4 regions of the Acidovorax sp. GW101-11A03 genome follow, and region 2 is predicted to be linked to each of the others. Evidence: predicted binding sites of a transcription regulator. Region 2 holds the regulator's gene; each other region holds the start of a gene.

Region 1 (3,983 bases), on a different contig from region 2:
GAGCGGTCTGGCAGAGCGCGACTGCGGCACCCTGGCGGCTGCGGCCTTGTTGCACGACCTGGGCGTGCTGCACATGGACCCGGCCTGGAGCGACCCCGACCACAAGGTGGTGGGTGTGCAGCGCAAGCACCTGGTGGCGCACCCCATCACAGCCATGCTGATGATCCGCGACACCAAGGTGTACGCCCGTGCCGCCGAGGTGGCGGTGCTGGAGCACCACGAGCGCATGGATGGCAGCGGCTACCCGCGTGGCCTGGCCGGTGCCGACATCACGCCCATGGGGCGCATCCTGTTGCTGGCCGAGGTGGTGACAGCGTTCTACGAAAAATACGAAGACATGCCCGCGCAGCGGCTGTCGCTGGTACTGCGGCTCAACCACCGCAAATTCCCTTCCGCGCTCGTGGCCCACATCTTGCCGCTGCTGCAGGAAGAGGTGGCGCGCGAATCGGCCCTGATGCCGCTGGGCAATGATGCTCCGCGCCAGATTGACCTGCTGGCAGAAGCCTTCACTTATTGGGACCAGCTCAAGGCCGCCTTGCCCCCAGGGGCTGCCAAGGTCCCGGCAGACAGCGCCTTTGCATTCACCGACTCCCGCTTGCTGGCCTTGCAGAAAGCCTTGATCGAAGCGGGTTCCCACCCCCGGCACCAGGGCGAATTGCTGGCGCAGTTGCAGGGCGATGCCATCGGCATGGCCGAAGTGGCCCTGGTGGGGCGGGAGGCGCTCTGGCAATTGCAAAGCATTCTGAACGCCAGCCACCGCCGCTGGCCTCAGCTGTCGGACCGCACCACGCCCATGGATGCGGCCGTGGCCGACTGGTGCGATTGGGCGCTTCGGCGGCTCTGATACGCCCCAAGGCGCGTGCAGAGGGCACCCGGGTGATCCCCTGCCGCGCAGGCTGAATCGTTTCCCCGTCGCCACGGAGTCAACCGGTTGGCTTGACCGTGGCAGGCACCCTCAGGTCTCCTTGGCCTTGCCCGTCAGCACCCGCAGGCCCGAGCCCCTTCGATGCTGTGGCCTTCCTCGCCTGGCTCGTCAGGCTTCAAAATACTGGTTATATTCACAGTATTCCTGTTCTTTGAAGCTTTGCCCCCGCCATGCCCGCGCCCAGCCTGTCCTTGCGGATTGCGCTCGATCTGCCCTCTGCCGTGCCCGGTGTCTGGCATGCTGATGCCTTGGGTGCGGGCCCGCAGGCGACCCAGCCCACCGGGCATGCGCTGCTGGACGCCCAACTGCCCGGCGGGGGCTGGCCGGTGGGGGCGCTGTGCGAGGTGCTGCAGCCTCTGGCGGGCCTGCATGAGTGGCAACTGGTGCTGCCCGCGCTGGCGCAGGCCACGGCCCGCCGCGCAGGGGCCGTGGTGGCGGTGGCACCCCCTTGCGAGCCCTTTGGCCCGGCACTGAAAGCGCAGGGGCTGCCGCCCGAGCGGCTGTGTGTGGTGCGGGCCGACAGCGCCCGTGCGGCATTCTGGGCGGCCGAGCAGGCGCTGCGGTGCGGCGATGTGCTGGCCGTCATGGCCTGGCTGCCGCAGGCACCTGCTGCAGCTCTGCGCAGGCTGCAGCTGGCGGCGGCGCAGCAACAGCAACTGCTGTGGGTGTTCCGCCCGGTCAGCGCTGCGCCGCAGGCGTCGCCCGCCTTGCTGCGGCTGCAGGTGCAGGGGCTGCAGGTGCAGGGGCTGCCCGCTGGGGCATCCACGTCTGCCGCGCCGGGCCTGCAGGTGCAGATTCTCAAGCGCCGGGGGCCGCCCCTGGTGCAGGCGCTGGATCTGCCAGGCTGCCACCCCCGGCTGGCGCAGGCCCTGGCGGCGCAGGCCGAGCGCCGCCATGCCGCACAGGTGGTGGCCCGCGCCATGGTGGCGCGCTACAACGCAGCGGCCCCGGGGGGGCAGGCGGCGCCCATGCGCTCGGAGCCCGCAGTGGTGGCGCTGCAGGGGAGGGGGCATGCACTGGATCGCATTGCCGCTGCCATGGCGGGATGAGCCCGCCACCAGCCCGGCTAGTACCGGGGCGGCGGCTGCGGCTGGCACGATGGCTGCGCCCGCCGCAGGCTGGTGGGCCCTGCGTTTTACCCCGCGCGTGGCGCTGGTGGATGGCGACACCGTGCTGCTGGAGGTTTCGACCACCGAACGACTCTGGGGCGGGCGTGATGCCTTGCTGACCCTGGTGTTGCAGGCCTGGGCCGAAGCCGCTGGGGGGCAGGGCGCTCTGCCGAAACCCCCGGGCATGCTGCCCCTCTGGGGCAGCGGCCCCACCGCGCTGGTGGCGCAGGCCTGGCTGCGCATGGCACTGGCCGGGCATGCCCCCCGGGGGCAACAAGGCCAAGGAGGTCAAGAAGGATGGCCAAGGCAACAAGAGCCAGCGGTGCACACCCTGCCTTTGCACACCCTGACCGCCTTGCGCCCGCATGTGGCCAGCCTGGAGCGCATGGGTTGCCGAACCTGGGGCGCCTTGCGGGCGCTGCCGCGTGTCGGGCTGGCCCGGCGCCTGGGGGCCGGGGTGCTGCGGGTGCTGGACCAGGCCCTGGGCGAAGCCCCCGAAGCTCATGCCTGGCTGGAGCTGCCCGAGCAGTTTGCGCTGGCCGCCGAATTGCCTGCGCTGGCCACCTCGGCCGATGCCCTGCTGTGGAGCGCCCACCGCTGCCTCACGGCCCTGCAGGGCTGGCTGCAGGCGCGCCAGCAGGGGGCGCTGGAGCTGGAGCTGGCCTGGCGCCACGACCTGCGGCGCATCGACGGGGTGGTGATTGCCCCCACGCAGGCCCTGCAGGTGCGTACCGCCCAGGCCACGCAGGACATGGCGCACCTGCGGCGTCTGCTGGCTGAAAACCTGGCGCGCACCACCCTGGCCGCACCGGCCAACCAGATCACGCTGCGCCTGCTGGAGTCGGCCCCGCTGCCGCACCGCAGTGCCAGCCTGCTGCCGCCCGGCGATCATGGTGGCGGTTGCCATGGCGGTGCCGACAACCCTGCGTCCCCAGGCGAAGCCTTGCACCAGCTGCTGGAGCGCCTGTCGGCCCGCCTGGGGCCCGAACAGGTGCAGGCCCCCGTGCTGATGGCCGACCACCGCCCCGAGCTTATGCAGCAGTGGCGCCCCGCAGCCGAGGTGCTGGGCCGCCCATCCACCCGGCGCTCTGCCGCCACCAGCGCAGGCGGCGGGGCCGAGGCCGCGCTGGATGCCAGCCCCGAAGCCTTGCTGCTGCCCCCCTGGCTGCTGAACCCGCCCCAGCGGCTGGCCGTGCAGGGCAACCGCCCCTGCCACCACGGCCTGCTGCGCCTGCTGGCCGGGCCCCACCGCTTCGAGGCGGGCTGGTGGGCTGCGGGCGATGGCGGGGCAGACGACCCCACACACACCGGCCTGGCCTTGCGCGACTACTTTGTGGCGCACAACGCGGTGGCGGGCCTGGTGTGGGTGTTCCGCGAGCGGCTGGCGCCACCGCCCGATGGCTCGCAGGGGCTGGCGCGGCCTCCCCGCTGGTTTCTGCATGGTGTGTTTTGAAGCACCCCTTGTACGGCTTCCCCCGCTCTCGCAGCGCTGTGTGCTGCGGGCAGGAGGGCGCTGCCAGCGCGGCGGGCGGCCCTTGTGCGGTGGCCCTCGCCTTGGGCGCGCCAGCTTCAATCCAGGTGGGTGGCGCGCAGCGCCATAGGGAATGGAGATGACTGCATTCTTGCCGGGCTATGCCGAGCTGCACTGCCTGTCCAACTTCAGCTTTCAGCGCGGGGCATCGCACCCGCACGAGCTGGTCGAGCGCGCCGCCAAGCTGGGCTACCAGGCCCTGGCGCTGACCGATGAATGTTCGGTGGCCGGCGTGGTGCGCGCCTGGAAGGCCGCCGAGCCCACGGATCTGCACCTCATCGTGGGCAGCGAGTTCCTGTGGGGCGACCTGCGGCTGGTGGCCCTGGCGCGGGACGCCGAGGGCTGGGGCAACCTGTGTGAGTTCATCTCGGCCGCGCGCAGTGCGGCACCCAAGGGCCAGTACCACGTGGGCCCGGCC
Region 2 (3,983 bases):
GCGCCGGAAAGGGCACGCAAGCCACGTTCATCTGCCAGAAGTACGGCATCCCGCAAATCTCCACCGGCGACATGCTGCGTGCCGCCGTCAAGGCCGGCACCCCGCTGGGCCTGCAGGCCAAGGCCGTGATGGATTCGGGCGCCCTGGTCAGTGACGACATCATCATCGGTCTGGTCAAGGAACGCATCACGCAGCCCGACTGCGCCAAGGGCTTCCTGTTCGATGGCTTCCCCCGCACCATCCCCCAGGCCGATGCGATGAAGGCCGCAGGCGTCAAGCTCGACTACGTGCTCGAGATCGACGTGCCCTTCGATGCCATCATCGAACGCATGAGCGGCCGCCGCTCGCACCCCGCCAGTGGCCGCACCTACCACGTCAAGTTCAACCCGCCCAAGGTGGAAGGCAAGGATGACATCACGGGCGAAGAGCTGATCCAGCGCGAGGACGACAAGGAAGAAACCGTCAAGAAGCGCCTGCAGGTCTACAGCGACCAGACGCGCCCCCTGGTGGACTACTACAGCAACTGGGCCAAGGCCGAGCCCGAGCTGGCCCCCAAGTACCGCGCCATCAGCGGCACGGGCAGCGTGGACGAAATCACGGCACGTGCGCTGCAGGCCCTGGCCAGTTAAGTCGCACCGACAGGGGAAGGCAGACGCAAAACGCCTGCTGCCATCACCACACAGACCCGCCGCGCTGACCCGGCGGCCCGAGCGACGCCCCGCACGAGGGCGTCGCTTTTTTCATGGCGCCAAGGTGCGCAACCGCGCAGCGCCCTCCCCCCCACCTTGCATCAAGGCTCGATCAAGCCGGACTGGACCGCAGGCCGTAGGCCTTGCCATCGACATACAGGTACTCGGCGCGCAGCACCGGGTCGCCCTTCTCTTCGCGCAAGGTGAACCCCACCACCGACACCTGGGCACCCGGCCGGATCTCCTGCACCTGCCACGCCTGCATGCGTGTGAGGGGCGCCAGCTCGACCTCCCAGAGCCGGTCCTTGCGGGTGGGCAGCACGGCCTTGGCCAGCAGCGCCCGGCCGTCCACCGGCGCCGTCTGTGCAGGCACGGGGCGCTGGGCCAGGTCGGCTGGCAGCGTCAGGCCAGCGGCAAGTTCCAGCGAGAGTTCTGCATGGGGGTTCTGCCAGCGTACCCTGCGCACGGTGCCCTCCAGGTAAATGGGGCGGTCCGCATCAAAACTGCTCCAGCCATGGTGTGCGTGTACCCCGAGGGGCCAGACGGTGGCGGCAAGCAACAGGTGGCGGCGCGGCAAGTTCATAGAGACTCCTGGAAAAAGAAGAATCAGACAGGCTTCACAGATAGGCAATCCAGCGGCCACACGCCACCACGGCCAGCCAGACCACCGTGGAAGCCAGCATCTGCGCGCGGGCCAGGGCATCAAGCCGCGTGAGCGAACCGCGCCCATGAAACCATGCGGCATTGCACCCGGCAAGCATTAACAACAGCATCTTCAAGGTGAATGCCCGGTTGCTGAGCAGTTCGGCGGGCTGCGTGGCAAACATCAGCAGGCCCGAGGCAGCGGCCAGTGCAAATCCGCACAGCGCCAGTGACAGGCTCAGCCGGGCCAGGTCCTTCACCGGCAGCGCCGCACCCCGGCCAAACACCCGCAGCTCCAACAACACCAGGTTGCCCAGCAGCAACGCGATGCCTACGATGTGCACCACCTCCAGCGCCGGATAGGCCCAGGCATGCGTCTTGAGCGCTGCGAACATATACAAAGCAGCCAGCCTCGTCAGTGCGCCTGCAGCAGGTCGAGCAGCAAGGCCACCCGTGCCTTCACCGGGGACAACCCCTCAGAATCCGGCAACACATCGCCGGGCTTGGGCAGCACCTGCCCTTCGGGGCACCGGGTGGCCCGCACCACGCGCACACCAGCCTGCTGCGCCCGCAGCAAGGCGGCCTCCAGCGCATGGTGAATGGTCCCGTTGCCGGTGCAGGCCACCACCAGCCCCCGCACACCGGCATGCACCAGCGCATCCACGGTCTGGGCCCGTGCCCCTGCGTGGCTCAGCACCACCTCCACCCAGGGCCATTCAGTGGATTCGCTTCCTGTTTTGATAGCATAAAAGGCATGCCCAACGGGCGGAAGAGGCCAATTTTGCACAAGGCGCACCCGCCCCTCCTCCACCCATCCCAAGGGGCCGGCATCGCCCGAATTGAAGGCATGCACCCGGTACGGGTGGACCTTCTGCACGTTCCGGGCGGCATGCAGTTCTCCGGCCGCCACGGCCACCACCCCGGTGGCGCCGGGAGCCAGCACCACGGCCACGGCGTCCAGCAGGTTCTGAGGGCCATCGGGCGTCAGCGCCGTCGCGGGGCGCATGGCACAGGTCAGCACCACAGGCTTGGTGGTGTTCAGCACCTCGTGCAAAAACCAGGCGGTTTCTTCCAGCGTGTCGGTGCCATGGGTAATGACCAGGCCTCGCACGTCAGGGTCCGCCAGGTGGTGCGCGCAGCGCAGGGCCAGCGCCCGCCAGACGTCATCGTCCATGTCTTTGCTGTCCATCTGGGCCACCTGCTCGGCCACCAGCATGCCGCCCGCCAGCGCCTGCAGGCCCGGCACGGCGGCCAGCAATTGCTCTACCCCCACCTGGGCTGCGGTGTAGCCGATGTTGTCCCCCGCCTGTGCCGAGGTGCCCGCGATGGTGCCCCCAGTGCCCAAAACCACAATTTTTTGCCCGCTCACTTGCATACTCCGAAAAACTGGTGAAAAATACAGTTACTGGATTAAAAAACAGTTGTTCGCCACTGTAACCGCCGCCACCGGAAACCACCATGCTCGACAACCCCAAACTCACCGCCCGCCAGCAGCAGATCCTGGATCTCATCCAGACCGCCATTGCACGCACTGGCGCGCCCCCGACCCGCGCAGAAATCGCGGCCGAGCTGGGATTCAAATCGGCCAATGCCGCTGAAGAACACCTGCAAGCCCTGGCCCGCAAAGGGGTGATCGAGCTGGTCAGCGGCACATCACGGGGCATTCGCCTGCGTGGCGACACGGTGCGCTCCATCAACGCAGCGCGTGGCAGCCAGTTCAGCCTGCCGATTCCGGGCCTGTCGCAGCTGGTGTTGCCCCTGGTGGGGCGCGTGGCAGCGGGGTCGCCCATTCTCGCGCAGGAACATGTGGACCAGACCTACAGCGTGGAAAACAGTCTCTTCCAGCACAAGCCCGACTACCTGCTCAAGGTGCGCGGCATGTCCATGCGGGATGCCGGCATCATGGACGGCGACCTGCTCGCCGTGCAGTCCACCCGCGAGGCCCGTAACGGGCAGATCATCGTGGCCCGGCTGGGTGACGATGTCACCGTCAAACGCCTGCGCCGCACCGCCACGGCCATCGAGCTGTTGCCCGAAAACCCCGACTACCCGGTGATCGTGGTCCAGCCCGGCGAGCCCTTCGAAATCGAAGGTCTGGCCGTGGGCCTCATCCGCAACACCATGCTGATGTAGGCCACTCCGTTTGGGCCGCACTGCGGGTGGCGGGCGTTTGATGGGCTGGCTACAGCACATCAGCCCTGCAGTGCAGACCCCATGCCATGCCACCGGCCGTGCCAGCGCGGCGACGTTGCTTGTCTTGTGGTGCCAGCCTCTTGCACCAAAGGTACCTGCACGTCCGCCATGGCCCGGCAAGCAGCATGGCATGAAATCACTTTGCAATCCTGCCTGTGTTCAACCCCCGACCTTCGGAGTTTTCACATGGGACTTGCCTTGTTCACCCTTACTGCCTTGCAAAATCCGCTGCGCGGCCTCAAGCGCCTGCTGGTGCACCCTGCGCGCGCAGATGCCGCAGTAGATGCAGACGCCACCGTAGTAGGCCGCCCGCGACCGCCCATTCCACAGCAGGGCCCGCGGCCATTGCGTGGCAACTGGCCTTTCACGGTCAAGCCTCCGCTGCGCCCCTCCGAGGCCCCCGCCCGACAGCCTGCGCACGCGAGCCCTCGCGGCCCCAGATGCGCACATTCATTCCAA
Region 3 (3,983 bases), on a different contig from region 2:
CCCGAGGCCGACCCGTCGCTGTATGTGAGCCTGTCGCTGGGGCTGACGTTTCCGCTCAACATCGTGCTGGGCATTCCGCTGTACACGCAGGTGGTGCAAAGCCTGTGGGCCGTGTGAGGGGGCGATGCATACAGCCCACACGTGGCCCCCTGGCGTGCGCTTGCGAAGCCTGGCTCAATAGCTATCATTTAGATAGCTATTGAGGCATACTGGACGGGCGGAAACGGCCATTTTTATTCAAACTTTCATCCCACCGCGCCACACAGCCGGGTCAGAACAGGCTGCTTTGCCCCCGCAGCAGTCCGGGGCGGAACTGGCCCAGGTCCAGCTCCACGCGTTCGCGGTTCAGGCCCAGCCTGCGGCAAGTGGTGGAAAAACGCTGGTGCACCAGGTCGGCCCACAGGCCGGTGCCTTTCATGCGGGTGGCGAAGTCGCTGTTGTAGGTCTTGCCTGCGCGGCGCTCGGCGTCGCTGAGGTGGTGCAGGTCTTGCACACGGGCCATCACGCGCGCGGCGCGCTGGGGGTAGTGCACCTGCAGCCATTCGCGGAATAGCGTATCCAGCTCCCACGGCAGGCGCAGCACGGTATAGAAGGCACTGCGCGCACCTGCCTCGCGCGCGGCCTCCAGCACCTGCTCCATGTCTTCGGTGATGAAGGGGATCTGCGGCGCCACGCTCACGCCCACGGGCACACCCGCCTCGGCCAGCGCGCGGATGGTGCGCAGGCGCCGGTGGGGCGCGGCGGCACGGGGTTCCATGCGGCGGGCCAGGGTGGCGTCGAGCGTGGTGATGGTGACGTACACCGCAGCCAGGCGCTGCGCGGCCAGCGGGGCGAGCAGGTCCAGGTCGCGCTCCACGCCGCTGGACTTGGTGATGAGCGAAAACGGGTGGCGCGCGTCGCGCATCACCTCGATCACGCTGCGGGTGAGCTTCAGCTCGCGCTCCACGGGCTGGTAGCAATCGGTGGCCGAGCCAATGTTCAACAGGCGCGGCACATAACGCGGCTGGGCCAGCTCGTGCCGCAGCACGCTGGAGATGTTGTGCTTGGCCACGATCTGCGTTTCAAAGTCCAGCCCGGGCGAAAAGTTGAGGTAGCTGTGCGTAGGCCGGGCGTAGCAATAGATGCAGCCGTGCTCGCAACCCCGGTAGGGGTTGACCGAGAGTTCAAAGAAGATGTCCGGCGAATCGTTGGCGCAGATGGCGCTGCGCGCTGTTTCGAGGTGCACGCGGGTGGCGGCGGGGGTGGCTGGGACATCGCCTGCACCGTCCTCATCACCAGGCGGCTGGCCCCAGCCGTCGTCGGCCACCTCGCGCGTGTCGCGCGCAAACCGGTGCGCCAGGGCCGTGGCCGCACCCCGGCCACGGATGGCCTGCAGCGGGATGCGGACCTCTTCGGGCGGTGCGGGGATGTCGGACTTGTCTGTGAAGGTGCGGGGCATGGCTGCTTGCCTCCGTGTAGGGCGTGTCTGCGGGGCTCCAGCGCTGCAAATTTACTGGATAAAAAAACAGTATATTAAAACCGCTCCACGGGATCGGCAACGTGGCCGAAACTCTGGGTTTGCGAACACCTGCAACGGTATTGACCCTGAAGACAGGTTGCAAAAGGTAACGCGATACTTCCACTCAGTGGTCTGCCAGCCCGTGAATGCGCAGCGCGGCAGCAGCGCAGCAGCAACACAGCCAACTGGAAAGACAACACAGACGCCGACATCCCCGCTGAGCAACGGAGCACCCAAAATGCCAAGCGAGATCGTCCACACCATCGGCTGTACCGCCTACTCTGTTTTTGCGATCCTGTTCCTGTGGATGAGCAGGGTGCCCCGAACCAACTCCGGGCCGGGCTGGTGGGCAGGGGCCATGGCATTCGCCCTGGCGGCGCGCCTGGCTTATCAGCTGTTGCTTGACCAGACGGACCTGGCGGAGGCTGTTTTTGCCTATGCCGCCTTGGTCGCCGTAGAGAAGACACTGCTTGCCATCGGTCTGGTGGAGTTCCTGGGGCTGAAGCTGCGGCACCGCTGGTTCTGGGGTGCCTTGTTGCTGGCCGAAGCATGGGTGGTGATCGGGTGGCTGTCTGACATCCAGCCCATTGCCCGCAGCGTCGGTCTGGCGGTTTTCAATGCAGGCTTCCTCGGCTATGTCGCATGGACGGCCTTCAGGCACCGCAGCGAAATACCCCACCACCTTCTGCTGCTGACAGCGGCGGCCAGTGCGATGCTGCTAGTGCATTGGATGTCGGCTTTCCTGATCTTCCAAGCCTTTCCCAACTGGCGCGTAACGGGGTTTTTGCTGGGGACGGTGCTGGTGCTGGTGCAATACCTGTCGCTGCTGGCCGCCGTGTTGGCGGAGTTTCAGCGGAGGCTGGTGCAAGCGGAGGCCAACGCGCTGGACATGGCGTTTCAGGATCCCCTGACTGGTTTGAACAACCAGCGCTACATGAACACCCTGTTTGAAAAGGCCCTGGTGCTGGCCAACCGGCCTCACCAATACTCCGCCGTCATCTTCATCGACCTGGACAACTTCAAGCCCATCAACGACCTTGCAGGCCACCATGCCGGTGATGAGGTGCTGCGGACGGTCGCGAATCGGCTGCGACGATGCACACGCAGCACGGATATCTGTGCCCGCATCGGAGGCGACGAGTTCGTGGTGATCTGCACCCAGCTGGAAGCCACAGAGCAGGTCGGAGACATTGCCACCAAGTTGCTCGGAGAACTGATTGCACCGATTGCGGTCGAGGACAAGCGCTTCGTGCTTGGCGCAAGCATTGGCATCAGCCTCTACCCCATCCACGGCAACAGCCTGGCGGAACTGCTTGAGCATGCGGACAAGGCCATGTACCAGATAAAACGCTCGGGAAAAAACGGCTACCGGATCTACTCAGACCAACCAAGTCAGACAGCGGCGGGGCCTGCAGATCGCTGACGGTCTTGAACGGTTGGGTTCTGCGAACCTGCCCCTGCCCCGCGGACGCTCGCGCCGCACCGGCCCTGCTTCACTCCTTGAACAGTCGCTCGATCAGGCCGCGCATCCACTGGTTGCCGGGGTCGCTTTCAAAGCGGCGGCTCCAGTGCAGCGACACGGTGAAGTCGCGCAGCGGCAGCGCGGGCTCGATCAAGGTGTAGCCCCCGTCGGCCGCAAAGGTGCGCGCAATGTTGCGGGGCATGACCACGGCCAGGTCTGTGGCGCGCACGATGGCGGGCAGCACCATGAAGTGTTCGGTGGTCAGGCGGATGCGGTCCTGCAGCTGCTGCATCTCCAGGATGCGCAGGGTGTCCGAGTGGGAGCGCACGGCCACAAACTCCAGCTGCCGCAGGGCGCTGAGCAGTGCGGGGCCGCCGCGCCTGGCGGCCGCGAAGGGGTGGCCTGCGCGCAGCAGCACCACGTAGCGGTCCTGGAGCAGCTGCACACGCTGCGTGTCCTTCACCGTGGGCAAAAAACCAAAGGCGAAGTCGATGGCGCCGCTGTCCAGCCGCTGCGGGATCTCGTGGCGCGGCACCGGCAATGTCTCCAGCCGCACGCCGGGCGCCTGGTGCTGCAGCGCCACCATCAGGTCGGGCAGAAAGCGGCCTTCGCCAATGTCGCTCATGTGGATGCGGAAGACCTTGTGCGACTGCAACGGCTCGAACTGGGCAGACTCGTTGAGCGCCTCTTCCAGCAGGCCCAGGGCGCTGCGCACGGCGTTGGCCAACCGGTCGGCCTTGGGGGTGGGCTGCACGCCACCGCCTGCACGCACAAACAGCGGGTCTTTGATGAGCAGGCGCAGACGCGTCAGCGCCTGGCTGGCAGCGGGCTGGGTCAGTTCCAGCAGGTCGGCGGCGCGGCTCACATTGCGTGTGCGGTAGACCGCATCGAACAGCCGCAGCAGGTTCAGGTCGATGTCCTTGATATGCATTGTGCAAATACCGCTTAGTCATTTCATTGTATTGATGGATGAAGCAAGCCCCCCGAAGATGGCGGCATGCCTTCTGACGAAACCCCTTTGCC
Region 4 (3,983 bases), on a different contig from region 2:
CGCCAAAGCGGCTGGCCGTGGCGGGCATCACCTGCATCAGGCCGATGGCGCCCTTGGGCGACACGGCGGTGGCGTCAAAGCCGGATTCAGTGGCGATCACGGCCTGCAGCAGCTCGTAATCCACACCGTGCTGAGTGGATGCAGCGCGCAGGTGGTGCTTGACGCGCTTGTAGTCGGGCGCAATGTCAAAAAACGCCAGCAGGCGCGCGCCCGCTGCAGGCAGCGCATAAGGCATGGGCGACGCATTGGCCGGTGCATCGCGGGTGGAGTCAAAGTCATTGCCCCGGAAAAACAGCTGGTAGCGCGCATCGACCTGCTCGGCCGCAAAGTGCGTCACGCCGCGCTCGTCCACATGCGCCCACAGGTCTGCATGGGCGAATTGCTGCACAAAACATAGCAACAAACCCAATACAGATGCGCGGAAAGCACTGTTTTTATTCATATTTTTGCCACAGACAGCCAGTGGAGGCGTCGGTTCGGTCACACCTTCCTAGATGTCGATCTCGACCGCGTCGCCATGCAGCTCCATCAGCTCGCGGCGCGCGGCGGCTTCGCCCTTGCCCATGAGCTTGGTGATGAGGCCTTCGGTGGCGGCAAAGTCCATGTCGCCCAGCTGCACGGGCAGCAGGCGGCGGGTGTCGGGGTTGAGCGTGGTTTCCCACAGCTGCTCGGCGTTCATCTCGCCCAGACCCTTGAAGCGGCTGATCTGGCATTTCTCGCGGGGCACGCCGTCTTTTTCGGCCTTGTCCAGGATGGCGGCCAGCTCGCCGTCATCCAGCGCATACATCTTGACGGCGGGCTTCTTGCCCCGGGCGGGCACGTCCACGCGGAACAGCGGCGGGCGCGCCACGTAGATGTGGCCGGCTTCGATGAGCTTGGGGAAGTGGCGGAAGAACAGCGTGAGCAGCAGCACCTGGATGTGCGAGCCGTCCACGTCCGCGTCGGACAGGATGCAGACCTTGCCGTAGCGCAGGCCGCTCAGGTCGGGCGTGTCATTGGGGCCGTGCGGGTCCACGCCAATCGCCACCGAGATGTCATGGATCTCGTTGTTGGCAAACAGGCGGTCGCGCTCCACCTCCCAGGTGTTGAGCACCTTGCCGCGCAGCGGCAGGATGGCCTGGCTTTCCTTGTCGCGGCCCATCTTGGCGCTGCCGCCGGCCGAGTCGCCCTCGACCAGGAACACTTCGTTGTGCGCGGTGTCGCGGCTCTCGCAGTCGGTGAGCTTGCCGGGCAAAACGGCCACGCCGGAGCCCTTGCGCTTTTCGACCTTCTGGCCCGCCTTCTGGCGCGTCTGCGCGGCCTTGATGGCCAGCTCGGCGAGCTTCTTACCGTATTCAACGTGCTGGTTGAGCCACAGTTCGAGCGCGGGGCGTACAAAGCCGCTGACCAGGCGCACCGCGTCACGCGAGTTCAGGCGTTCCTTGATCTGGCCCTGGAACTGTGGGTCCAGCACCTTGGCCGACAGCACATAGCTGGCGCGCGCGAACACGTCTTCGGGCAGCAGCTTGACACCCTTGGGCAGCAGGCTGTGCAGCTCGATGAAGCTCTTGACGGCGTTGAACAGGCCGTCGCGCAGGCCGCTTTCGTGCGTGCCACCCGCGCTGGTGGGAATCAGGTTGACGTAGCTCTCGCGCATGGGCTGGCCGTCTTCGGTGAAGGCCACAGCCCAGGCGGCGCCTTCGCCCTCGGCAAAACTTTCGTTGTTGCGGTCGGCAAAACCCTCGCCCTCAAACAACGGGATCACCGGGTCGCCGTTCAGCGTCTGCATCAGGTAGTCGCGCAGGCCGCCCTTGTACTGCCAGGTTTGTGTGTCGCGCGTCTTTTCATTGACCAACTGCACCGTCACGCCCGGCATCAGCACCGCCTTGCTGCGCAGCAGGTGGGTGAGTTCGCCCATGGGCAGGGCGCTGGATTCGAAATACTTCGCGTCGGGCCACACGCGCACCGAGGTGCCCTGCTTGCGCTCGCCCGCCTCCAGCGGGCGGGCCACCAGGGGCTCGATCACATCACCGGCCGCAAACACCAGGCGCGCCACCTTGCCCTCGCGGTAGCTGGTGGCTTCCAGCCGAGTGGCCAGCGCGTTGGTGACTGACACACCCACGCCATGCAGGCCGCCGGAGAAGCTATAGGCGCCGCCCTTGCCCTTGTCGAACTTGCCCCCCGCGTGCAGGCGGGTGAACACCAGCTCGATCACCGGTGCGTTTTCCTCGGGGTGCATACCGTAGGGGATGCCCCGGCCATCGTCTTCGACGCTCACCGAGCCATCGGCATGCAGGGTGACGCGGATCTTCTTGCCATACCCGGCGAGCGCCTCGTCGGCGGCGTTGTCCAGCACCTCCTGGATGATGTGCAGGGGGTTGTCGGTGCGGGTGTACATGCCCGGGCGCTGCTTGACGGGCTCCAGGCCCTTGAGCACGCGGATCGAACCTTCGGAATATTCGCTGGCGGATGCAGAAGACGGTTTGGCAGACATAGCGGCGGATTGTAGTGCGGCAGGCGCGGCGAAGCTGGATAAAAAACCAGTTATTGGCAACCCTTACGGCGACTGTATTGGTCGCGGGTGTATCAGCGCGTTTCACGCAATCTGGCTACATTCCTGCGCATGCATATGAATACTCCCAAACTGTCCATGTTCCAGGTGCTGGCCTGCGGTGCGGCCATCGTGACACTGTCCATGGGCATCCGCCATGGCTTTGGCCTGTGGCTGCTGCCCATCACGCAAGAGATGGGCTGGACGCGCCAGTCGTTCGCGCTGGCCATCGCCATCCAGAACCTGTCCTGGGGCCTGATCGGCATTTTTGCGGGCATGGTGGCCGACCGGTTTGGTGCGTTCCGCGTGCTCATGGGCGGTGCCGTGCTGTATGGCCTGGGCCTGGCAGGCATGGCGCTGTCGCCCACGCCCACGCTGTTTGCACTGACGGCAGGCGTGCTGATTGGCGCCGCGCAGGCGGGCACCACCTATGCCGTGATCTATGGCGTGCTGGGGCGGCAGATTGCGCCCGAAAAGCGCTCCTGGGCCATGGGTGTGGCGGCGGCCGCGGGCTCGTTCGGGCAGTTCCTGATGGTGCCGGTCGAAGGCTGGCTCATCGCGGGTCTGGGCTGGCAGCAGGCGCTGCTGGTGCTGTCGATGGCCGTGTTGCTCATCGTGCCCCTGGCCTTTGGACTGCGCGAGCCGGGCTTCCAGGGCGTGGCGCCGGTGAAGCGCGAGCAAACCATCTTGCAGGCGCTGGGCGAGGCCTTCCGCTACCCCAGCTTCAACCTGCTGATGGCGGGCTACTTTGTGTGTGGCTTCCAGGTGGTGTTCATCGGCGTGCACATGCCCAGCTACCTCAAGGACCATGGCCTGTCGCCCCAGGTGGCCAGCTATGCGTTGGCGCTGATCGGGCTGTTCAATGTGTTCGGCACCTATATTGCAGGCGCGCTGGGTCAGCGCATGCCCAAGCGCCACATCCTTGCCTTCATTTACTTTGCCCGCGCGGTGGCGATCAGCATCTTCTTGCTGGTGCCGCTGTCACCACTGTCGGTGTACGTGTTCTCGGCGGTGATGGGCGCGCTGTGGTTGTCCACCGTGCCCCCTACCAACGCGACCATTGCGCAGATCTTTGGCGTGCAGCACCTGTCGATGCTGGGCGGCTTTGTGTTCTTCAGCCACCAGATCGGCAGCTTCCTGGGGGTGTGGCTGGGCGGCTATCTGTATGACGCCACGGGCAATTACGATATCGTCTGGTACATCGCCATCGGCCTGGGCGTGTTTGCCGGGCTGGTGAACCTGCCCGTCAAGGAAAGCCCCATCCAGCGTTCCGCCCCGCAGCCCGCCTGACCGGACCGCCTGATTGACCCACCATGCACCAACCATCTCCGCCCCCCACACCTCGGTCGCGCGCCCTGCGCTGGCTGGGCGGGGCCGTGGCCGTGTTGCTGTGCCTGGCGGTGTTTGGCATGTACACCATGCCCGAGTTCATGGTGATGCTCGCCGACCAGAT

Evidence for each region. Region 2 encodes LexA, which represses DNA repair genes until DNA is damaged. Its sites were predicted from a motif close to ACTGTATNNNNATACAGT; they were not measured.
Region 1: a site for LexA is predicted at 1,048-1,065, ahead of imuA (translesion DNA synthesis-associated protein ImuA). Genes of this name have one in related genera too.
Region 3: a site for LexA is predicted at 1,492-1,509, ahead of AC07Z7_RS22365 (PA0069 family radical SAM protein). Genes of this name have one in related genera too.
Region 4: a site for LexA is predicted at 2,507-2,524, ahead of AC07Z7_RS16130 (DNA topoisomerase IV subunit B). Genes of this name have one in related genera too.

What each region holds. Positions count from the first base shown of each region.
Region 1 covers NZ_JBWKZU010000119.1:913-4,895, forward strand. Annotated here, with positions in the region: gene AC07Z7_RS24715 (HD-GYP domain-containing protein) at 1-844, shown strand, start outside; gene imuA (translesion DNA synthesis-associated protein ImuA) at 1,096-1,974, shown strand; gene AC07Z7_RS24725 (DNA polymerase Y subunit UmuC family protein) at 1,937-3,487, shown strand; partial or broken gene AC07Z7_RS24730 (PHP domain-containing protein) at 3,645-3,983, shown strand, end outside.
Region 2 covers NZ_JBWKZU010000070.1:18,438-22,420, forward strand. Annotated here, with positions in the region: gene adk (adenylate kinase) at 1-629, shown strand, start outside; gene AC07Z7_RS21475 (DUF6152 family protein) at 802-1,272, opposite strand; gene AC07Z7_RS21480 (hypothetical protein) at 1,307-1,726, opposite strand; gene AC07Z7_RS21485 (asparaginase) at 1,747-2,706, opposite strand; gene lexA (transcriptional repressor LexA) at 2,790-3,464, shown strand.
Region 3 covers NZ_JBWKZU010000080.1:3,341-7,323, forward strand. Annotated here, with positions in the region: gene AC07Z7_RS22360 (sodium-dependent bicarbonate transport family permease) at 1-117, shown strand, start outside; gene AC07Z7_RS22365 (PA0069 family radical SAM protein) at 272-1,438, opposite strand; gene AC07Z7_RS22370 (diguanylate cyclase domain-containing protein) at 1,737-2,921, shown strand; gene AC07Z7_RS22375 (LysR family transcriptional regulator) at 2,992-3,891, opposite strand; gene mdlC (benzoylformate decarboxylase) at 3,958-3,983, shown strand, end outside.
Region 4 covers NZ_JBWKZU010000038.1:20,238-24,220, forward strand. Annotated here, with positions in the region: gene AC07Z7_RS16125 (lytic transglycosylase domain-containing protein) at 1-442, opposite strand, end outside; gene AC07Z7_RS16130 (DNA topoisomerase IV subunit B) at 491-2,473, opposite strand; gene AC07Z7_RS16135 (MFS transporter) at 2,603-3,820, shown strand; gene AC07Z7_RS16140 (hypothetical protein) at 3,844-3,983, shown strand, end outside.